Regions from separate parts of the Ruegeria sp. BG11 genome, predicted to be linked through region 2. Evidence: riboswitches for the same ligand, from Rfam matches in the RefSeq annotation. Region 2 holds a riboswitch; each other region holds the start of a gene.
What was found. A riboswitch is a leader RNA that binds a small molecule or an ion and turns the genes downstream of it on or off. The one in region 2 is predicted to bind cobalamin.
Positions count from the first base shown of each region.

Region 1: another riboswitch for cobalamin. It lies ahead of ACR0JF_RS17090 (aromatic ring-hydroxylating oxygenase subunit alpha); the one in region 2 lies ahead of ACR0JF_RS03755 (DUF1636 domain-containing protein).
Region 3: another riboswitch for cobalamin. It lies ahead of ACR0JF_RS14730 (hypothetical protein); the one in region 2 lies ahead of ACR0JF_RS03755 (DUF1636 domain-containing protein).
Region 4: another riboswitch for cobalamin. It lies ahead of ACR0JF_RS06310 (DUF1636 family protein); the one in region 2 lies ahead of ACR0JF_RS03755 (DUF1636 domain-containing protein).

Region 1 is NZ_JBQFTH010000010.1:182,640-188,246, reverse strand. Features, by position in the region: gene ACR0JF_RS17110 (N-formylglutamate amidohydrolase) at 1-476, opposite strand, end outside; gene ACR0JF_RS17105 (MurR/RpiR family transcriptional regulator) at 545-1,423, shown strand; gene ACR0JF_RS17100 (glutamine synthetase family protein) at 1,423-2,733, shown strand; gene ACR0JF_RS17095 (GNAT family N-acetyltransferase) at 2,848-3,369, shown strand; cobalamin riboswitch at 3,489-3,693, shown strand; gene ACR0JF_RS17090 (aromatic ring-hydroxylating oxygenase subunit alpha) at 3,806-5,029, shown strand; gene ACR0JF_RS17085 (hybrid-cluster NAD(P)-dependent oxidoreductase) at 5,035-5,607, shown strand, end outside.
Region 2 is NZ_JBQFTH010000001.1:741,735-747,341, forward strand. Features, by position in the region: gene ACR0JF_RS03740 (VapE domain-containing protein) at 1-1,643, opposite strand, end outside; gene ACR0JF_RS03745 (hypothetical protein) at 1,804-1,983, opposite strand; gene ACR0JF_RS03750 (NAD(P)-dependent oxidoreductase) at 2,216-3,286, opposite strand; cobalamin riboswitch at 3,313-3,516, shown strand; gene ACR0JF_RS03755 (DUF1636 domain-containing protein) at 3,600-3,980, shown strand; gene cobW (cobalamin biosynthesis protein CobW) at 3,977-5,032, shown strand; gene cobN (cobaltochelatase subunit CobN) at 5,038-5,607, shown strand, end outside.
Region 3 is NZ_JBQFTH010000008.1:199,312-204,918, reverse strand. Features, by position in the region: gene ACR0JF_RS14750 (bifunctional 2',3'-cyclic-nucleotide 2'-phosphodiesterase/3'-nucleotidase) at 1-158, shown strand, start outside; RNA gene ffs (signal recognition particle sRNA small type) at 198-296, shown strand; gene rsgA (ribosome small subunit-dependent GTPase A) at 454-1,482, shown strand; gene ACR0JF_RS14735 (alpha/beta fold hydrolase) at 1,526-2,383, opposite strand; cobalamin riboswitch at 2,543-2,764, shown strand; gene ACR0JF_RS14730 (hypothetical protein) at 2,852-3,259, shown strand; gene ACR0JF_RS14725 (phosphatase domain-containing protein) at 3,256-3,759, opposite strand; gene ACR0JF_RS14720 (DNA polymerase III subunit gamma/tau) at 3,929-5,607, shown strand, end outside.
Region 4 is NZ_JBQFTH010000003.1:41,557-47,163, reverse strand. Features, by position in the region: gene ACR0JF_RS06325 (FecCD family ABC transporter permease) at 1-960, opposite strand, end outside; gene ACR0JF_RS06320 (ABC transporter substrate-binding protein) at 962-1,912, opposite strand; gene ACR0JF_RS06315 (ABC transporter ATP-binding protein) at 1,925-2,701, opposite strand; gene ACR0JF_RS06310 (DUF1636 family protein) at 2,698-3,045, opposite strand; cobalamin riboswitch at 3,152-3,356, opposite strand; gene ACR0JF_RS06305 (hypothetical protein) at 3,391-3,879, opposite strand; gene ACR0JF_RS06300 (hypothetical protein) at 3,876-4,097, opposite strand; gene ACR0JF_RS06295 (D-lyxose/D-mannose family sugar isomerase) at 4,216-4,881, opposite strand; gene ACR0JF_RS06290 (carbohydrate kinase family protein) at 4,900-5,607, opposite strand, start outside.

The DNA.
Region 1 (5,607 bases), on a different contig from region 2:
ACCTGTGAGGCGAAGGAGTGGATCGACACCGCAAGCACGCGCGGCGCACGGTCCAGCATATCTTCAATGGCACCGTTCAGTGGGGCCATGATCTCGCGCTGACGCGCTGTGCGATCCGCAGCGGTCAAGTTCAGATTGGCTGGGATCTGCTCTCCAAAGCTGTTTGGCGGAATTGAATCCGGGGCTTCGATCGGGCGGTTGCAATCAATCACAAGCCGGGAATAGCGTTGCAAGATCAAAGGGGCCCGTAGCCGGTCGGCTAATTGCCGGGCCACGGCCTCGGCCCCGATGTCCCAACCGCGATGGCTGGTTTGTACCTCTTCCGAGACACCCAGATCGCCCAGCTTTTGCGGGATCGCGCGCCCGGCGTGTTCGCAGAGCAGCGCGATCTTCGCATCACTGTCACGATTGACCCATTCCACTGGGGCGGGATCCCCGGTGACCAGCAGTTCTTGGGTTACAGCTGATGTATTCATGTGGTCCACGTTAGAGAACAAGTTTTTTCAGAGTCAATCAAAAATAGATTGACTGAAATTTTTATTCCATGCGATCCATTCAGATCAGGAGGTGCCGCTTGCTTGTTAGGCAAAGAATTGAATCGAAGGCGGAGAACATGACCGCGAGCGAGCGCAAGCTGGCTGCTGCTTTGCTGAGCGACTACCCCTATGCGGGTTTGGTCACGATTCAGGAACTCGCCCGGCGGGCCGAGGTTTCGGCACCGTCTATCTCGCGGTTTGTCACCAAGATCGGACTGGGGGGCTATCAGGAATTCCAGCGTGCCCTGTTGTCGGAGTTGAAAGAAGGCCAACGCTCGCCCACCGATCTGCACGGCGAAGGCCGCAGCGTTGATGGAGGGTTCTTACGTGATTTCATCGCGCGGGCCTCGTCCCAGATGGCGCTGTCGGCAGAAGGTATCACCGAGGCGCAGTTTCAGCGCATTTGCTCGGTACTGAGCCAGCCAAAAAGCGATGTCTATATTTTGGGCGGTCGGATCAGTGATACCATCGCGCAGCACCTGTCTTTTCACCTGCGCCAAACCCGCAGCGGCGTGTATCATCTTCCGGCCAACAATGAGGTCTGGCCGGAATACCTGCTGCGGATGAAGCCTGCCGATATCCTGTTTCTCGTCGATTTTCGCCGCTACCAACCCGCGCTGGCGCGATTGGCCGCGACTGCCGCGCAGGATCGAGGGGTTCGCGTTGTCCTCATGACAGACAAATGGCTGTCTCCCATATCCCGCCATGCGGCAGAAATCTTGCCAGTTCCGATCGAAAGCGGCACGCTCTGGGATACGTACACAGCGGCCCTTGCCGTCACCGAAGCGCTGGTGACGCGTATTGCCGAAGACAACTGGGACCAAACGAAATCCCGCATCGAAGCCTGGGATGCCATGCGATCCCACAATCAGGACCCTAACCCATGATGCCCAAAACCCCCTTGATGTTTGTCGCCACCTCAGACCTTGCCGGGAAATTGCGGGGCAAGGCCTTTCCGGCGGATCAACTGAACAAGCGGTTGCAGCGCGGGGTCGGGTGGACACCCACCAACGTTCAGATCAACTGTTTTGACGGAATTGCTGAAAGCCCGTTTGGCGCGCTGGGCGATCTTCTTCTGATCCCGGACGCAACGGCCGAGGCAAAGGTCGAGCTCGGCGAAGACTCCGGCCTGCACTTTCTTATGGGCGATATCGTCACTCTGGACGGAGACCCTTGGGACTTCTGCACGCGCAGTTTGTTGAGGGCGGCGCTGGAGCGGCTGCACAAGGTCTCAGGCGCAAATTTGCTGGCTGCGTTCGAGCATGAGTTCCAGCTGAAAGATCCGCCAAGCCAAGCCAACGAAGCCTATGGTCACCGGGGTTTTGGCCTGCAGCGTGATCTGTGCGAGACCTTGATCAACGCGATTTCTCAGGTCGGTTTGAAGCCGGATTCGATCATGAAGGAATATGGGCCAAACCAATATGAGGTCGTCATCGGCCCTGAGCAGGGTGTTCGCGCGGCGGACGCGGCCATCATGGTACGCGAACTGACCTATGCGACCGCACAGGCCTATGGCGAGCGGGCCACCTATACCCCTATTCGCGATGTCGCGAGCGTTGGGAATGGGGTCCACATCCATATGAGCTTTGTGGATGATCAGGGCGCGCCGCTGACATACGCCGAAGACGGCCCCTGCGGCATGTCGGACCTGACGAGTGCCTTCGCTGCCGGAGTTCTGAAATATCTGGATGCGATCTTGGCCCTGACTGCGCCTTCGGTGATCTCGTATGAACGCCTGACACCCCATCGTTGGTCTGCGGCTTTCAACAATCTGGGTTTCCGCGACCGCGAGGCTTCCTTGCGGATTTGTCCGGTAACCGCAAAAGACCCGGCCTCGATCGCGGGGCAGTTCAACATCGAATACCGTGCGGCGGATGCCGCAGCTTCGCCTCATCTGGCGCTTGCGGCAGTTGTCATGGCTGGGACACAAGGGATCGAAGAGGGGCTACCCGCGCCCATTCCAACCGAGGAAGATCTTTCGCTGTTGGACGTCGCAGAACTGAACCAAAGGGGGCTGGTGCGCTTGCCTCAAACCTTAGAAGACGCGCTCGACCGGTTCGTTTCCAACCCGGTTGTGACCGGCTGGTTCCCCGAATGCTTTGCCGAGGTGTACCAAGCCCACAAACAATCCGAGATCGCGACAACTGCACATCTGGACACCGACGCACGCTGCCGATTGTACGAAGAAACATATTGACCTGAGCGGCTCGTCTTGCCGAAGCTCGCCCAATGCGACCTCTGGGGCGTCGCTTGGGTAATCTCGCGCCGTATGACGCGGCGCAGGCTGTTTAGCTCAGGATAGGGATGGATCATGAACCGTTCAGAAACCGATGCCATTTTGAATGTGCATAGGCTGGCTTTTGGCGAAGCGGAAGGTGAAGAAATCGCTCAACTCGCCGAAGATCTCCTTGAGCATCCGGAAACGATTTCTATCAGTGTGAGGCGTGACGGGCAGATCGCGGGCAATGTCATGTTCACCCCGTTTGTCTTCCAGGATCACCCGGACGTTAAATGCTATCTTCTGGCGCCCTGCGGTGTCTCGCCCGAACATCAAGGTCTCGGTGTTGGCAGAGAGATGATGGAGACCAGCATCAAGCACTTGAGGTCCATTGGAACAGACGCTGTCTTCGTGTTGGGCGTGCCGGCATTCTACCCCTTATTCGGGTTTGTTCCGACCGACAAAGAGACGCCATATCCGAACCTTCTGACGATCCCAGAGGCATGGATGGTGCTTGAGCTCACTGCAGGATCGGTTGAAAAGCTGGGGGGCAAGACACTCGCGATTGCGCCCTTCATGCACGCGCATCTCTGGGACACATCACAACACGCGTGAATTCCGTTTTTTTGTTCTTTCCTCAAACCGCAGCTCTGTTTCAGGTTTCCATTTCTGCTGGGCATGTCTGTTTTGTTTCTGCAAATGTCGCAAGCCTTTCAGTCAGAAATGCGCACCCGAGTAGGTTGCGCGTGTGAGGTGCTGCTGTTTGATTCTCAGGCGGCAGAGAATTGGGAAGCCGGTGCAATTCCGGCGCTGCCCCCGCAACGGTAAGGAAGGTCAGGTTCGACAGGTGACCACTGGGACGAGGATCCCGGGAAGGTGTCGAAAACCGGGCGCAAGCCCCTTTCAAGTCCGGAAACCAGCCTTGCATATATGTCAAACCGCGGGTGGCGGTGGGGGCACAAGTTTCGGACGTGATCCTCGCACGGCTCCGGACTGGCCTCTGGTGTCATCTGCCCAAGCTAAGCCGCGGGGCGCGGCAGGAGAGCCAGAAGTGAGCAACGTTCAAAGCCTGTTGGCGCGTCGAAACCCGGCCTATGCCCTTGAACAGGCGTTCTATACCGATCCAGATGTCTTTCAGGCCGATCTTGAGGCCATCCACTACCGCGACTGGCTATTTGCCATTCCGGCATGTGAGCTGGTGAAAACAGGCGACTATGTGACTTACACTGTTGGCGCATACCGCGTGATCATCGTGCGCGGCGCGGACAACCAGATCCGAGCTTTCCACAACACCTGCCGACATCGCGGGTCGATCATTTGCAAAGCGGCCAAGGGCAACTCGCCCAAACTGGTCTGCCCCTACCACCAGTGGACCTATGAGCTTGACGGCTCATTGCTATGGGCACGTGATATGGGGCCTGATTTCGACCCCAAGCAACACGGGCTAAAAACCGTTTACTGCCGGGAACTGGCCGGGCTGGTCTATATCTGTCTTGCAGATGAAGCGCCTGATTTCGACACCTTCGCCAACAAAGCACGCCCCTATCTGGAGCCGCATGATCTGGGCAACGCCAAGGTCGCCTTTGAAAGCACGATCATCGAGAACGGCAACTGGAAGCTGGTCTGGGAAAACAACCGCGAGTGCTATCACTGCGGTGGCAACCACCCCTCGCTGTGCCGGACCTTCCCTGATGATCCCTCGGTAACCGGTATCGAAGGGGGTGAAACCCCGGCTTTCATGCAAACTCACTTTGACCGTTGCGAGGCTGCAGGGATGCCGTCGCAGTTCTATCTGCATGATGACGGGCAATACCGTCTGGCTCGTATGCCGCTTAAGGAAGGGGCGGAAAGCTATACTCTAGACGGCAAATCAGCTGTGCGCCGCTTTCTTGGCAGTTCGCCTTTTGCCGATGCGGGGACGTTGCTGAAGTTCCACTATCCCAGCACGTGGAACCACTTCCTGGCCGATCACTCGATTGTATTTCGGATCACTCCGATCAGCCCGACCGAGACCGAAGTCACCACGAAATGGCTGGTCAACAAGGATGCGGTCGAAGGGGTCGACTATGACGTCAAGCGTCTGACCGAGGTCTGGATGGCCACCAATGACGAAGATCGCCGCGTGGTGGAAGACAACCAGATGGGCATCAACAGCCCGGCCTATGTGCCGGGACCGTATTCAGGGATACAGGAGTCCGGTGTTTTGCAATTCACCGATTGGTATTGCAGCACTCTGGCGCGCCACCTGACACCTGACACGATGGCGGCGGAGTGAAGCAGATGAAAGATCTGAACGCTGTTGCCTCGATCTGGCAGGATGACGAGACGCTGGAATGCGTCTCGGTCGTGCCCGAAACGCCAAACACCGCCAGCTTTACGTTCCGCGCCCCGTCCGGGGCTTTGTTTGCCTACCATCCGGGTCAGTTCCTGACGCTCGAGATTCCGGCGCCGGGGCAGCCGGGAGGCGTTGTGCATCGGACCTATACGATCTCGTCATCCCCATCTCGTCCGCGATCCATTACGATCACGGCTAAGGCGCAGCCGGACAGCGTCGGCACGCGCTGGATGCTGGACAATCTGCAGCCGGGTATGCGGATGCGGGCGATTGGCCCGGCGGGTCTGTTCACCAATGCTGAAAGCGGCGCCACCAAGTATTTGTTCATCTCGGCAGGGTCGGGCATCACTCCTATGATGTCGATGACGACCTGCATGTGGGACGAAGGCCGCGATCTGGATGTCGTCTTCATCAACTGCGCCAAACGTCCGTCCGAGATCATCTTCCGCCAACGGTTGGAGCAGATGGCAAGCCGGACGCCGGGTTTGGATTTGAAGTTTGTTGTGGAGGAAGCTGAC
Region 2 (5,607 bases):
ACAGCAGCAATCAGCCATTTGCGGCCCACTGCGGCAAGGTAGTGCATATATGCCGGATCGCACGCCGTCGCATCGACACCGCAGTAAGTCCAGAGCCACGCACCGATCCGGGGCACACCGTCCCATTGCAGGCCGTTCAGGTAGGTTGCGAGCGGGTCAAAGGTGTTGCGGTCGGCTGCGTATTGAACGGCACGCAGCACATCGCCGTATCCGATCTTGTTGAACAGATGCGCCTGCATCCAAGCATGGACGCCGCGATAGTGGGCGTCTGCCACGAATTGACCGGCTGTCGCGTTGAGCCACGGCATGTCTCGCATAATGACGCGCTTGTTGTTGAACGTATCGAACGCAAAGACGCCGCGCCAAATGTCATTGTTGGTCAGGGTGGCCAGCACGTTCGCGTAGTTCGCAACCAGCTTGCCGTCGACCGAAGTGAATTGAAATTGCCCATCGCCGTGATGGGCCAACACGGGCTGACCGTCTGCTGGTAACACCTCACCCGTAACAGCCGCCCCCGGTACCGTACCGAGCGGGACGGGCACCTGTGGGGCAATCTCAGGCATCCCGGCCTGCATGGCCTGCTTGAGTACCATTCCCTGCTTAACGCGCAATTCCAGATCACCAGGTAGCACGCCGCCATTTGATTGACGCGCCCAATAGACCAGTTTGCCGAACCCGGAATACCCGTCCGCGTCGAAACCGTCCCATATCCGCTTGGTGTACGCCGGATCGTTCTTTGGTGCCTGCGCACTGAACCGCTCAAACATTTCCCAGCCGCCACCACCGCAGGAGTTCTTGATGGCGTATGCGATTCCGATCCAGTCGTCATATTCCAAGTCATCGTTCCTGATCAGATCGACCACAGGCCCGATCAGGCGCGGGTCGTGCGGCTCGCTACCCAGACCCGACAGGCCGTCATTGCTGGTGTTCACATTGGAAGCCCGACCTTTGGTCCAGCCGTGCCCCTCGGCAATCGTCATGAGTTCACTGACCAGATAGTCCATTTGGGCAGCCGTCGCCTGATGGATCAAATCGGCACGTAGAGGTCGGTTCCATTGGTATGTGGCACCCTTGGGGTGAATACCTGCTACAACGGCCTGAGAAGGTCGCCCCTTGGCTGTTACACCCATGATTTCAATACGCTGGGTCTCGCCATTACGTCGGATCGGGTACTGACGCCTGCGGATCGTTTCGCCGGGTGCGATCTGGAACAGGACCATGAATTTCGGCACTTGGCCCCACCGAACAAAGTATTCACCACCACCGAGTTCATGGATACGATTGAGCATGGCCTGTGCGGTATCTTGGTCGGTAAGGTCGACATCCAAGCCGGTCCACCGCCCCCCCATTTTTAAGCCTGTGTTCGCACCGAGTTCGTCTAACCGCGCGGCCTTTACACCGTTCATCTCATAGCTGGGCCACGATCCAAGCCCGTCCCAAGCACCTCCAAAGTAGTCGCCGGGGCATTTGCCTCGGGCATCCGGGTCGACCTTCGACGTCTCGTGCAGTGCGGCACCAGCCGGGATCACAGGGATGGTGTCTAAAAACCCCGCCTGTAACCACTGAATGTGCGTGCCCCCTATCTGGGGTACCAGAATACCTTGATCGCCAGTGTTAAAGGGTGTTACTTTTGTGCCATCCATTGCGTGGTCCTTTCATGGTCCATCGTTGCTTGGTCCCTGCTGTGAGAGGTCAGGGGGATATGTTAGCGGCCCGGTGCAGATCGCACCGGGTCACTTCATTTGAGGCACCCTGAGATGGCTTGTGGTGCCTCGGTATGCTGGATCGTTCGACCCGTGCGGGTCAACCCGCCCTATACAGTCGGGCGTTTTTCTCTTTCAGCAGATGATCGGCAAGCGCCTGTTCGGCGTGATGCAACGCCTTGCGACGGTCCATCACAGTCCGCGTCAGACGGTCAGTTTTAACGTCATATTTGCGCTGGTTCTGTATGCACGATGTGGTGCGGATCGGTGTGTGCTTCATGCCATCAACGTATCAAAACGTTTGATTCAACACTCATGACTTTCTGTGAAATTATATGAATTGTCATAGAGGTAACAAGGACTTAGCCACATGCTAGACATCGAACAACTCTACCGAGAAGAAATCCGCAAACACCTGCAAAGTGTCGATTGCAAATCCGTGTACACCGGTTCGATTCCGGTACTCGCCTCCACATCCCCTTCCTCTAAATACCGTCTCCGGGAATCAGTTTTCAGGAGGAACGCCCCCGAGGCACCACTTCGTACCCTGGTTCTTCCGGCTCATCGTCCTGCATTTCCGTAGGAAAACCCGGTGCGCGGATGTCCAAGCCGGTGGCTTCTTCAAGGCGTTTGATGATGTTTGGCGACAGCTCACGCTCGCCAAACCGGGCGATGCCATCCTCAAATATCTTGATCATCACCGGATTGATTTCCAGCGGAACACCGGCGCGGTCGGCGACATCCTGAAACAGGCCGATATCCTTTTTCACCAAATCCATTGTAAACGAAATATCGCGCGAGCCGTTCAGGATCACCTGGCTTTCGGTTTCGTGCACGAACGAGGTCCCTGACGAAATCTTGATGGCCTCATAGGTGGTGTTCAAATCCATCCCGGCGGCCTTGGCGGTGACCAGCGCTTCAGCACAGGTGATCAGGTTGGCCGTTGCCAGATAGTTGGTCAACACTTTCAGAACCGAGGCCGAGCCGAGCTCTCCGGTGTGCAGAACGCGCCGTCCCATGGTGGTCAGGAACGGCAAAATGCTTTCGAAGGTATTGCGGTCGCAGCCGGCGAAGATCGAGATATTGCCCGTCGCCGCACGGTGGCAGCCACCCGAGACAGGGCAATCGACTGCAGCCCCTCCGCGCTCCAGAACCAATGCCCCCAATCGCTTGACCTCGGCCTCGTCAGTGGTGGACATCTCCATCCAGATTTTACCGGGGCCAACCTCGGGCAGCATCTCTTGCATCACCGCGTCCGAGGCCGCAGGCGACGGCAGGCAGGTGATCACAGCGTCGCAATCGCGCATCATCTGGGCCGGGCTTTCAGCCGCTTTGGCCCCCTGCGCGACAAAAGCCTCAACAAGATCGGAACTTAGGTCATGAACCGTCAGGTCGATTCCATTGCGGAGCAATGACCCTGACAGCTTACCGCCCACATTCCCAAGCCCGATAAAACCTACTTTCATGGATTTCGCCTCCGTTTGCGATTTGAGACCATGCGACCATGCATCAGCGTCCTGTTCATGCCGCCTAGCGACGCTGGCAGGTCGCTTTTCAACGTGCCGCAGCGGTCTGAGCTGCATCGCGCTTGACAAGCTGCGGGTGCGTGCCGCATGAGCCTCGTGTTGGTGTCTGTGCGAACAGATGAAAAGGGAATGCGTCAACGGGTTTTCCGCCAAGCGCAGCCGCCCCCGCGACCGTGACCGGAGAGGGTGCCCAAGCCACTGGCTCAAAGCCGGGAAGGCGGGACATCCGACAGAGTACGCCTCTGACATCCGCAAGCCGGGAGACCTGCCAGCGCCCGAAGATGAAACCGGACGGGGTGTTCCGGTGTCGGGTCAAGGGACCCGCATGAAACCCCGTCCCCCACGATGAGGAGTTGGGGGGATGAGAGACATGACCGAGACCGCTCCGGTCGAATTGCTGGTTTGCACCACCTGTCGTCGCGGGCTGCCCGTTGAAGACGACGCGCAACGTCCCGGCACGCTGTTGCACAAGGCGCTTGAACAGGCGGAGCTGCCGGAAGGGATTACCCTGAGAGCCGTGGAATGCTTGTCGAACTGCAACGAGGGCTGTTCCATCGTGCTGCGCGGCGGCCCGGATCGCTGGACCTTCGTCTATGAACATTTGAACGAAACCGACCATGTCGACGCGATCGTTGACGGTGCCACCAAGTACCTTGCGACCGAGGACGGCTTGGTCAAATGGCGCGAGCGCCCCGAACATTTCCGCAAGAACTGCGCAGCCCGCATTCCCCCGATTGGAGCCCTGAAATGAGCAACTTGGAAAAACTCCCCGTCACCGTGATCACTGGCTTCTTGGGCTCGGGCAAAACGACTCTGGTGAAGCACCTGATGCAGAACCCGCAAGGCAAGCGTCTGGCCGTGGTGGTCAATGAGTTCGGCGATGTCGGCGTCGATGGCGACATCCTGAAATCCTGCGCCATCCCGGATTGCCCAGCGGAGAACATCATGGAATTGGCGAACGGCTGCATCTGCTGCACCGTGGCTGATGATTTCATCCCGACCATCGAAGCCCTTATGGCGCTGGAGCCGCGCCCCGATCACATCCTGATCGAAACTTCTGGCCTCGCCCTGCCCAAGCCCCTGTTGAAGGCGTTCGACTGGCCCGATATCCGGTCAAAAATCACCGTTGATGGCGTCATCGCGCTGGCCGATGCCGAGGCCGTCGCCGCTGGTCGCTTTGCGCCGAATGTCGAAGCGGTGGACGCTCAGCGCCTGGCCGACGATTCGATCGACCATGAAACGCCTCTATCCGAAGTGTTCGAGGATCAGATCTCCTGCGCCGACATCATCCTGCTGACCAAGCCTGATCTGGCCGGCCCCGAAGGCGTGGCAAAAGCCAAAGAGATCATCGCCGCCGAGGCCCCTCGCCCGCTACCCGTCGTCGAAGTGGCCGAAGGCGCCGTGGACGTCCGCGTTGTACTTGGGCTTGAAGCGGCTGCCGAGGATGACATGGACGCCCGCCCGTCGCATCACGACGGTCACCACGACCACGAGCACGACGATTTCGAAAGCATCATCGTTGATCTGCCTGAACAGTCCGACCCTGCCGATTTGATTGCCAAGATCGAGCGTCTGGCCAATGAGCTGAACATCCTGCGCGTCAAAGGCTATGCCGCCGTTCAAGGCAAGCCTATGCGCCTGCTGGTTCAGGCCGTGGGGGCCCGTGTGCGTCACCAGTATGACCGTCCGTGGGAGCCCGGTGAAGACCGCCGCTCGCGCATGGTGGTGATCGCCGAGCATGACGACATCAAAGAAGCAGAAATCCGCGATATCCTCGCGAGTGTAACCGAGGCCGCCGAGTAAGGCCCATGCACGTCGTCTTCCGCGAAAGCCACGGGTTAGCAGAAACGGAAACCCCAACCGATCTGGGCCAGAGCCCGGCGGATTTGGTGGTGCTGTCCTTCTCGGACAGCGACCTTGGCGCTTTCGCGGCAGGCTGGCATCGCGGTGGCGGGCCGGAAGGGCGAATGCCGACCCTGCGGTTGGCGAACCTGACGGCGTTGAAGCATCCTCTGTCAGTCGACACCTATGTGGAACAGACGCTTGAGGGCGCCAAGGGCGTTCTGATCCGTCTGATTGGCGGCGTGCCTTACTGGGCCTACGGACTGCAGCAAGTTCTGTCACTTGCGCAGGCCAAGGGGATCGCGCTGGCCGTCCTGCCCGCCGACGGGCGTGAGGATACGCGGCTGGATGAGTATTCCACCCTGCCCGTCTCGACCCTGCGGCGTCTGGTACATCTCTGCGACACCGGCGGTGAAGTCGCAGCGCAGGCCGCCTTGGCGCAGATGGCATTGGCGGCGGGGCTCTATGCCGGCCCGGTTATGGGGGCTAAAACCCTGCCCGAATCTGGCGCGTGGTGTCCTGATCGCGGCGTGATT
Region 3 (5,607 bases), on a different contig from region 2:
CGCCTTACCCATTCTCCTTAGCCCCGCATTATGGTATTCGCACGATCCTAAGAACCGGCAGCGGAGCGTTGAAGTATTTGCCCGAGCTAAGCAGATACTCCCCCGAATTGCTGGGGCCTGATACCGAGGGCTTTGAAAGGATACGACTGACCTTGTGACGGGTTGTCATTTTCACATCCCTTCCCTATATCAGGCGTTGAGAGGTTGGCGCGGGCGAGCGCCTCGCCAACCTGGTCAGGTCCGGAAGGAAGCAGCCACAACGAGCCCCGCTTGGGTCGATGTCCAACCTCTCACTTTATAGAAACCATCAGCCGCAGGAGGGCTTTATGATTGTAGCAAACACCCTTCGGGCAGATCGGTTCTAAACCCAACTCTCCGATTGCCTGAACACATCGCCAACGGATGCGCATCGGCCATCCGATGGGATTGCTATATCTGAACACAGGCAAACCAATGTCTTTTAATCTTTCGGACCTGGGATGGTCCTCTCACTTCGCTGCACAGCACGCGGCGCACGCGCAACTCACGCCTTTTCGTATCACCGGTGTTCACCGGGACCGCCTGGTCGGGATGAACGAGACTGGTGAAACATCTCTGTTTGCCCCTGGTCATTCCACTGGCGATTTTACGGTTGGCGATTGGGTGCTGGCCGATGACAAGAATCGCGTTCAGCATCTGCTTGACCGGCGCAGCCTGTTGCAACGCCGTGCTGCCGGAACCGGAGCCGAGGCGCAACTGATCGCAGCCAATGTTGACGTGCTGTTCATCGTCAGCTCGTGCAATGCGGATTTCAATGTGCCCCGGCTCGAACGGTATCTGGCACTGGCGCATCAGGCGGGCTGCTATCCTGTCGTGGTCCTGACCAAAGCAGATAGCTGCTCGGACCCCGCAGCCTACGCCAAGCAGGCCGAAGCGCTGGCACCGTTTTTGACAGTCCTGACGGTCAACGCGCATGAAGCGTTAGACCTGCAGCAGGTTCTGGCATGGTGTCCGGCGAGTCAGACAGCGGCTTTGGTCGGGTCATCCGGGGTTGGCAAAACAACGCTCGCCAACGGAATGACCGGGCAGGATCAGGCAACAGCCACAATCCGCGAGGATGACGCCCGCGGCCGCCACACCACGACGTCTCGCGCCTTACATCCGATGCAAAATGGCGGTTGGCTGGTCGACACCCCCGGCATGCGCGCCCTGCGCCTGCTCGACGCGCAGGACGGGGTGGACGAAGTGTTCTCGGACATTCTGGAGCTGGCCCAAACCTGCCGGTTCTCGGATTGCCAGCATGAGGCCGAGCCCGGTTGCGCTGTGCAGGCGGCGATTGAAGCAGGCACACTGGATGCAGATCGGTTGGAACGCTGGCGCAAGCTGAGGCGCGAGGATCAGCGCAACTCTGAGACCGTGGCCGAGGCGCGGGCACGCGACAAGGCTTTCGGCAAGATGGTCCGATCTGCGATGCACGGAAAATCCGCGCGGCGCGGCGATTGAAACACGGGCTGAAAAAGGGGCGTCGGTCCGCCGGCGCCCCCCATCAAGCGATCAATCGTGGCCAGAGCACCGCATTTCGGCGGGCAAACACACCGATATGGCCGATCTCCCGAACACCAAACTCTTCCGGTGACAACAGGTGACGGCGTGCTTTTGGACCATAAAGCTCGGCCAACCGCCAAACGGCAGCTTCTGGGACCATCTCATCATCTGTGAAGGCAAAAAGGTCGACGGGAACGTCAGCATCCTGCCACGTAGCTTGCGGCAGTGTGTCTCCGATCTCGGGCAGATAGCTTTGCGGCGCGGTGCACCATTTGCGCCATTGCCAATAGACCTTAGGCGGTAGGTCTGTTCCAAACCCAAGTGCCTTGCCCGGCAAATACCCCAGGCCGCTCACGACCAGAGGCACATGCCCATACCAGAACAACCCGGCCAGAGCGCGGTACGGCCAAGGATGATCGCCCAACTTCACAAGGCCAGAACAGACGCAGATCATGCGATCAATCTTGTCGATATCCGGCTGCACTGGCCCCAGCATCCCTCCAAGCGAATGACCAACTGACCATTGCTGCGACAGCGGGAACCGTCGGCGCATCTCGGCCCGCGCGGCGGGCATGTCCTGCAACGCCCAATCGGCCATCGAAATCTTCGACCGACGCTGTGGGCCCGATTTCGAATGCCCGAATTCCCGGTAGTCGTAGATCAGACAGGCGATATCACGATCCGAGGCCAACCATTGTGCGAAATGCTTGTAGTAGTCTCGCGGAACCCCTGTCGCGCTGTTGACCACCACTACGGTTTCGGGCTGCGCCACGGGCCGGTAGATCCACCCGGACAGGGCACCATCCCCCACCGGGATCTGAACATCTTCGATCAGCACTGTTTGGTTTGCATCCAACATGGGCATCCTCGGTGGAAAACTGAACTGATGAGTTCACATTGCAACTTGACCCCAGACAGCCCATGCAAGTCAACTGCGATCCCGCTTGACCACGCGTCCACTTTGCGGATCGTCTTTCCGCAGCGCAGAAAGTTCAACTTGACTCAGAATGGTTTTGAACGCTAGCGATGGTGTGATGGTTCCCGGCTTTCACAAGAGGTCGGGATGAAAAGGGAACACGGTGCGGTTTTCCCCGACTTACTCGGGACGAACCAAATCCGCGACTGCCCCCGCAACTGTAAGCGGTGAGCGATGTCGAAGAGCCACTGGCCGAAAGGCCGGGAAGGTCGGCAAAGCGATGACCCGCAAGTCAGGAGACCTGCCATCGTCAACATAACCCAAACTCGGGCGGGGTGTCCGGGCAGGCCGTGACAGACCCTATCTGCCCCACCTGATCCCAGCCCCTGTCCACCGCGCGGAGGGCGCAGGATGATCTGGAAGACGAAGACACATAGGTTCTCGGCAACTATCTGCCAACATACCGGCAAGACTTGCCCGGCGCTGGCGCGGCTGGCGCGTTCAATGGTTGACGCACTGGACCAAGCTGGTCCGGCGACCACATCGGACTTTGAAATCGAAGGCAGCAGTGACCTGACCCATTGCTCGGACGGCTGCCACGCCCGGTTTCGGGCCAGCCAATCTCGGGTGCGGGTCTATTGCGGAGCGGATCCTAAGGCCGACAGCGAGACCCTCGATCGCTATGCCGATTTGATGTTCGGTACCGACACGAGCAGCCTGCCTAGCGCAGCGATGACATCCCTGCCCTGCGCCATGCTCGAGGCATCAGTGATTGCGCCGCGCAAAACGACCCCGGCGGAACTGCAACTGTCGGCTTAGGAGTCTGCCAAAGCTCGGGCGGGCAAGGTGGCCCAGTGCTTCTGTGCATCGGTTTCGACCGCGCAGGGGCGTAGCTTGCGCAACCGATCCAGCGCTTGGGTTGGAGCCTCGCCGCATTCGATCATCAACCTCAGCACCACCATGCCAGAGCGACCACATCCGCCCTGACAATGGACAAGCACGCGCCCTCCGCCAGACAAAGCCTGCCGCGCCGCGGCACTAACATCGGGCCATTGCGCATCAACCTCTGACGGTGGCACGCCGAAATCCTGAATCGGCAGATGCACCCAGCGGCTGGCGCGCCCCTGAACGTCGCGGCCAAAATCGCGGGCTCCAAACTGGACCAGCTCGGCCTCGGTTGTCATCGACAGCACGAGGCCCGGCCTCCAATCTCCAATCGTTTCAAGGTCGCCTGCATAGTCGCCGCCCTTTCCCGGCATCGACGTTAGGGCAAGTGTGCCCCCGCCCACTTGCAAAGCATGAATGACCAAATTCGTCATGACAGCATCCCCCCGGAAGCGTTGATCCTGACTTTAGGCTTGATTCACAATCTGAAGAGTGTACCCCTGACGCGCCAGTTTCCAAAACAAAATCGTTCTTCAACTCATGTGGACGCGGGCGGCGCGGGCCTCTACGCTGCAGTGACGTTCCGAATCCGCCAGAGCAGACATGACCGACTCAGACAGCCCCGCCTATCAGGTTCTCGCCCGCAAATATCGCCCGGAAACCTTTGCCGATCTGGTGGGTCAGGATGCGATGGTCCGCACGCTCAAAAACGCATTTGAAGCGGATCGCATCGCGCAAGCCTTTGTCATGACAGGCATTCGCGGAACCGGCAAAACCACGACCGCACGGATCATTGCGAAAGGCATGAACTGTATCGGACCGGACGGAAATGGCGGACCCACGACCGAGCCTTGCGGCCAATGTGAACACTGCGTCGCCATCATGGAAGGTCGCCATGTCGACGTGATTGAGATGGACGCCGCCAGTCGCACCGGCGTGAATGATATTCGCGAGATCATCGACAGTGTTCGCTACCGCGCAGCCTCGGCCCGTTACAAGATCTACATCATCGATGAGGTCCATATGCTGTCGACCAGCGCCTTCAACGCGCTGCTCAAGACGCTTGAGGAACCGCCGGCGCATGTGAAGTTCATCTTCGCCACAACTGAGATTCGCAAGGTTCCCGTCACGGTTCTGTCGCGCTGCCAACGCTTCGACCTGCGCCGGATCGAACCCGAGGATATGATCGGCCTGCTGCGCAAGATCGCTTCTGCGGAGAGTGCTGAGATTGCCGAAGACGCCTTGGCGCTGATCACCCGTGCTGCCGAGGGATCTGCCCGCGACGCCACCTCATTACTGGATCAGGCGATCTCACACGGGGCCGGAGAGACGACGGCAGATCAAGTGCGCGCGATGCTGGGCCTGGCGGATCGTGGCCGGGTTCTGGACCTCATGGACATGATCCTGCGGGGCGATGCGGCAGGGGCGCTGACCGAGCTTGGTGGCCAATATGCCGCAGGAGCTGATCCACTAGCCGTGCTGCGTGATCTGGCCGAAATCACTCATTGGGTTTCGGTCGTGAAGATCACCCCGGACGCAGCCGAAGACCCAACTGTTTCCCCGGATGAGCGCGCCCGGGGCCAGCAGATGGCTGAGGCCCTCCCCATGCGGGTGCTGACTCGGATGTGGCAGATGCTGTTGAAAGCGCTTGAGGAAGTTTCAGCCGCCCCCAACTCTATGATGGCCGCCGAAATGGCGGTGATCCGAATGACTCACGTGGCCGACCTGCCTAGCCCGGAAGAACTGATCAAACGGCTGCAGGATACGCCTCCGCCCCCCAACGGCGGACCTGGTGGTGGGACGCCCATTCAAAGCAACGGCGCGGCCCCGGTCGAAGCCCGCGCCGCTACAAGCTACACCCCTGCGCCACGCGGGTCCGGCGGAGCACCCGTCGCCGCTTTGGCGCAAGACACGCAAACCGCATTGGCGCGATACCCGAGTTTCGAACATGTGGTCGAGCTGATCCGGAACAACCGAGACGTCAAACTTTTGGTCGAGGTCGAAAACGGCGTGCGGCTGGTCTCTTACCAGCCGGGACGGATCGAATTCACCCCATCTTCGCAAGCCCCGACCGATCTTGCACCACGGCTGGGCTCGGCCCTGCAACGTTGGACTGGCAACAGATGGGCGGTATCCATCGTGTCGGATGGTGACGCTCCGACGATCGCCGAAATCCGCGACAAAGCCGAACTGGCGCTGAAAGAAGAGGCCACGGCGCATCCGCTTGTTCAGGCTGTTCTGGCAAGTTTCCCCAAGGCCAAAATCACCCGCATCGAGACACC
Region 4 (5,607 bases), on a different contig from region 2:
GATCGAGGTTGTAACGATCCCCACCGGCAACTCTTGCGGGGCCAGAAGTAGCCGAGACAGAATGTCTGAAAGCGTCAGCAAGATGGCCCCGACGACGGCAGATGTGATCAATAGATTGCGGTGGAGCGTTCCGGCAATGCCTCGGGCGATATGCGGAACCATAAGGCCGACAAACCCGATCACGCCTGCCACCGACACAAAGCTGGCAGTGGCCAAGGCCGCGACCAGAAACATCCGGAATCGCAGGCCTTGCACTGGAATGCCCAGCGTCGAGGCCGTGAAATCCCCCGTCAGAAGCGCGTCGAGCCAGCGGCTGCGATAGAGGGAATAGCCCAGGATCAGGGTCAGCCCTAGCACGACAAGTGGAAAGGTCTCCCACCGGGCAAGACCAAGACCGCCTAGCATCCAGAAAATGACGGAATGCGCGGCGCGGCTGTCGCCCGCGAAAATCAGATAGTTGGTGATGGCCGAAAACAGGAAAGATACAGCCAGGCCTGCAAGGATCAGTTTTTCCGGCGCGCTGGTGCGCAGGCTTTGAACCAGGGCCAGAACAATGCCGGACGCGATCAGGCCCCCGCAAAACGCCGCAAGCGGCAGGGTCCAGATGCCCAGAACATCGCCTGTCACAGTGATAACGAGAACGGCACCTGCAGCGGCCCCGGACGAGAGGCCAAAGAGAAACGGGTCAGCCAGGTCATTGCGCGTAGTCGTTTGCAAAACGACCCCGACAACACCCAGCCCGGCCCCTATGACCGCCGCAAACAACGCGCGAGGCAGGCGCAGGTCAAAGACAATCCGGTGCAGAGGGGACATGTCGCCCTCAGTCACGCCAGTCCCCAGCCCAATCGCGGTGAAAACCTCGGCCAAGGGGATCGGGGTAGTGCCGTAGATCGTCGACAGCAACAAAAGGGCGGTCAGAATGACCGCCCCCAGCAGGACCGCCTGGCCCGTCTTCGTCATCTCAGCTGTTACCCCGGTGCATCGCCGTTGCCATCTTCTCGATCGCTTCGATGTTTGCCGGACCCGGTGTCAGCTCTTCATAGCGCAGGCCGATCCAGCGCTCGTTTTTGACCGCATCGGTTTGCGACATCACCGGATGTTCCTGAAGGAACTTGAACGTATCCGCCGCGCCGTTGCCGGTTTGGTAGTCCAGCAGGACAAGGAATTCGGGGTTCGAGGCGGCGACAGCCTCCCACGAGGTGCGGCCCCAGCTTGTGTCCATGTCATGGGTGACGTTGACGCCGCCCGCTGCTGCGATCATCGCGTCGGGAATGGCGTATTTGCCTGCGGTAAAGGGCGCATCGGCCGGACCATCCAGCAGGAAGACACGGGGTTTTTCCAGATCGGCGGTTTTGGCCTCGATTGCGGCCAGTTGGTCTTTCCAGCCCGAGACCAGCGCGGTCGCTTTGTCTTCGACCTGCATGACGGTGCCCAGACGCAGAACGTCGTCAAACAGCAGATCCATGCTGGCTTCGGGGCGGTCTTTGTTCAGGTGGATGCAGCTTTCGGTCAGAACCAAGGTCTTGATGCCAAAGGGCTCCAGTGTGTCGGGGGTGACGTCACCGCCGGGTTTCATGCCGTAGTACCAACCGGCGAAGAACATGTCGGGTTCAACCGCGACGAGGTTCTCGACCGTCGGGTATTTCGGGGCGAGCTCGGGAATGTCGCCGCGCTGCGCGTCGAAATCGGGGCTAGTTTTATACCAGCCGGTGATGCCGGTCAGACCAACGATGCTATCCTGAAGACCCAGCGCAAACGCCATGTCGGTCATGTTCATGTCATGAACCACGATCCGCTCGGGCTTGGTGTCGAACACCAGAGGTTCACCGCAATTGTCGACGGTGATCTCTTGCGCGGCAGCGCCGCCCGCCAGTGCGCTTAGGACCGCAGCGGACAAGAGTTTCAGTTTCATCAATCTCTCCTGTTAAGATGAAAGCTTTCGTTTTCGGATGTCCAGCGCTGGGATCACGCGTCCTTCGTGCTGGAAACACAGATAGTCAACACCAAAAGTCTCGCGCACGCGGTCTGGTGTCAGAACCTCGGCGACCGGGCCGAAGGCCGTCAGTTGCGCGTTCTTCATCAGGGCGACGTGGCTGGCGAATTCGGGAATCATGACCAGATCGTGGACGATCATCACAACCGTCACACCCAACTCGGCCACCAGAGACAGCATGTGCCCTTTGGCATCCGGATCCAGGTGGTTGGTCGGTTCGTCCAAAAACAGCAGCGAGGGGTTCTGCGCCAAAGCCCGTGCGATATGGGCGCGCTGACGCTCTCCGCCGGACAGTTTTGCCATCTGTTTACCAGCCAGATGGGACAGTTCGGTGGTGTCTAATACGCGCTGCAGGTCCGTTTTAAGAGCTTCGGCGGATTTGTCGTCCCTGATCGGGATTTGTCCAAGGGCCACATAATCGCGCAGTTGCAGCCGCCCGTCGGGTATTTCCTGCTGGCCGACAACGGCAATCCGTCGGGCCCGCTCCAGCGACGACAGTTTCCGCAGGCTTTGACCCTGAATACGTACATCGCCCAGCGCCAGTTTTGCGACACCGCACAAGAGGTTGAGCAGCGTCGTCTTGCCCGCCCCGTTCGGGCCAGCAACGGCCAATATCGCGCCTTCCTCAAGCGTGAACGAGGTGTCCCGCAGCAGAACATCTCCGTTCAGGGCGTAGTATTCCAGATTTTCTGCAATCAGAAAGCTCATACCGTGTCCTCCGGTGGAAGACAGGGCATGCGCGACAGGGTTTTGGTGTAGAGCGCTAAAGGACGGGTCGAGGCGCTGGTCCAACCATCCTCGCTTTCCCGGAATTGATGGGCAAACTCGACCAAAGCGTTCAGATCGGCGGGGGTTTGAATGTCGCCAAACAGATATTGCGCCTTGCCCTTGGCCTGCATCCCGACCGTCATCGGGCGATCGCACCCGGCCATACAGTCGATCAGGCGTGTCGAGAACCCCTCGGGCAGCTGGCTATCCAGCGTTTCCTTCGCCTTATGTGCGGGGATCGGCCCATTGCAGGTGCCGCATATCAGGACAAAATGATCAGCCATGGCACGGGGCGCCAACTTGAACAAAAGTCAAGTGAAGGCAAAAGCCATGAGTTGCATCAGCACGCAGATGTGCCATCGAGCCTCCTTCCGGGACACCCCGCCCCGGGTTGGTTAAACTGTGATGGCAGGTCTCCTGACTTGCGGGTCGTTGCTTGGCCAACCTTCCCGACCTTAGGGGCCAGTGGTTCTGTGGCGTCGCTCTCCGCTTACAGTTGCGGGGGCAGTCACGGCATTGGCCCTCGGGCCGCACCGTATTCCCATTTTCATCCCTCAGGCACAGGCCGTTGGGAACCATCCAGAGCAGCTAGTCTGCTCACGCTCCTATTGTCAAGCGCCGGAATCGCGCTATCGGACCACGCGTAGGGTCGGCCTGCGCGCGCTTTGGCCCGGTCCGACGCCATTTGTCGGGAACTGGCTGGCCAGGGTCAAACCGGCCTGTATCAGATGGGCGTCCGGGTAGCCTCCGGTCAATTCGTTCAAAGCATCGCGCGCCGCCGGAGTTTCGTCGCGGCGCATGTGATGCAGCATTCGCAACAGGGCGCATTCGTCACATGTCAGCTCGTGCCGCGTCTCAAAACAAAGCGGGTCGTTGCAGGCCAGACCTATAGGGCGGGTGTGTAGCGTGGCCTTGACGATCTTGAAAACCAGATGCGCCAGAACCAGCCCCTGGTCGCGCCCCCAGCGTTCGGTTGCGACCGAAAAGGCATGTTGCCACGCCTGCGTTTTCGGCTGTGTTAAGCTTAGGACGAAGTGCCGCATGACAGGCAGCAAACCGCGTTCGAAACCGTCAAATTCGACGCGGGGCAATGTGTGGTCAAATGCTGAGGGTTTCATGCGCGTTCCCTATTGGGTTTGGGGGCTTGTGCGACCAAAGGGTGGACGTTTTGCGGAAGATTGTTTGGGTCAACCGGCGTTTCAGGACGCGGCGATGCAGCGCGGACGGGAAAGCTGTGATCGGCCTCGGTCGCCTGTCTCATCTTCGGTTTCAAAGCGCAGCCATGGCGGCTGGCAACGGCGTCCATGGCAAACAGGTCGGCGAGGGATTTTCGCATGAGGGTTATCTTTCGGTCGAAAAATGGGACCGGGCGATGATTCCAACGGAATCTGACTGGGTCAGACGTTAGCTGACAAAAACAGTCAGAAAAGGCAAGCGCGAAACTCTAAATGAAGTCAGTAGTCGGCAACCAAAAGGAAATCCGGGGCCGTGTCTTCTTCGATTGTTGCAAAGCGGGGGATCGGGTCTTCGAATACGTTGTCCGTCCGGTCGTCATTCACGGTTGAGACTTCGCCAATCAAGCAATCCCCACGTTCCGCCCAGAAGGCATGCCAGATGCCGGGCATCAAGGTCACGCTCTGACCTGGCTTCAGGCGCAGATGCTCTCCGGGCTGTATGGTGACAGGGCAGGCATCGCTGGGAACGGTGACCGGGGTATCGCGGTCGATACCGCCATCGGGGTCCGAGGCATAGATTTCCATAACCAGATCGCCGCCCCCTCGGTTGATGATGTCCTCGGCTTTGACGATATGGCGGTGCATCGGCGACAGCTGTTTGTCGCGAGAGATCAGCAGCTTTTCGGCATAGAGCATACCGCGCCCCCGGCTCAGATCGTTCACGTTGCCGTTGCGCAGGGTGAACAGGAACAACCCAAGTTCATCAAACTTGCCTTGACCGTAGTCGGTGATATCCCAACCTAGGCCATGGGCGCGGATGCTGTCGGCATCGGCGCTGCGCATTTGCTCAGGTGTCCAATCTGCGAAAGGCGGCAGGACGGCACCAAATGAACTGATGAATGCCTGGGCTTCGGTCTTGATACGGTTGATTTCGGATCGTTTCATATCGGACTCTTCGTAGGGCTATAATTCATGCGACCAGGGCGGATTTGCTCCGGCGCGCGAGACGGTTACGGCAGCCACCTCTGCACCCAAGGTCAAAGCGTCGCGTAGCGCATCCGGGGACAGTGCTTTCAAGCCGGGCTTTGCAAGTTGGCCAGCGCGTTCCAGCGAGGCCAGAACCCCGGCGTTAAACGTGTCCCCCGCGCCAACCGTATCCACAACTTGCACCGGTTTGACAGGGACTGAGACCACCGTGCCGTTGGCCAGATAACCCGAGGCGCCCTCACTCCCACGGGTGACGATGACCGCGGAGGGGCCTGCTTGAAGCAGCAAAGGGACTTTCTGATCGTGGTTTTCCGGGCCGGGGATGATCCAGTCCAGATCCTCATCCGAGACTTTGACGATATCGGCTTGTTCGATCATCTGGTTCAACCGCGTGCGGTAGCGGGTCTGATCCTGTATGAAACCGGGTCGGATATTGGGGTCCAACATCACAGCACAGTTCGCGCCATGTTGCGCAAGCATCGCGGCATAGGCATCCGCGCAAGGCTCACAGGCAAGGCTGATGCCACCAAAATACAGCGCTGAAACCGCGGGAAGTTGGCGCGGCATATCCTCTGCACGTAGCATCCGACCCGCAGTGTTTTCATCGACAAACGTGTAAGTCGCGTGGCCGTCCTTCAGTTGAACAAACGCCAGCGTGGTCGGCCTGTCCGAGGCAATCACATG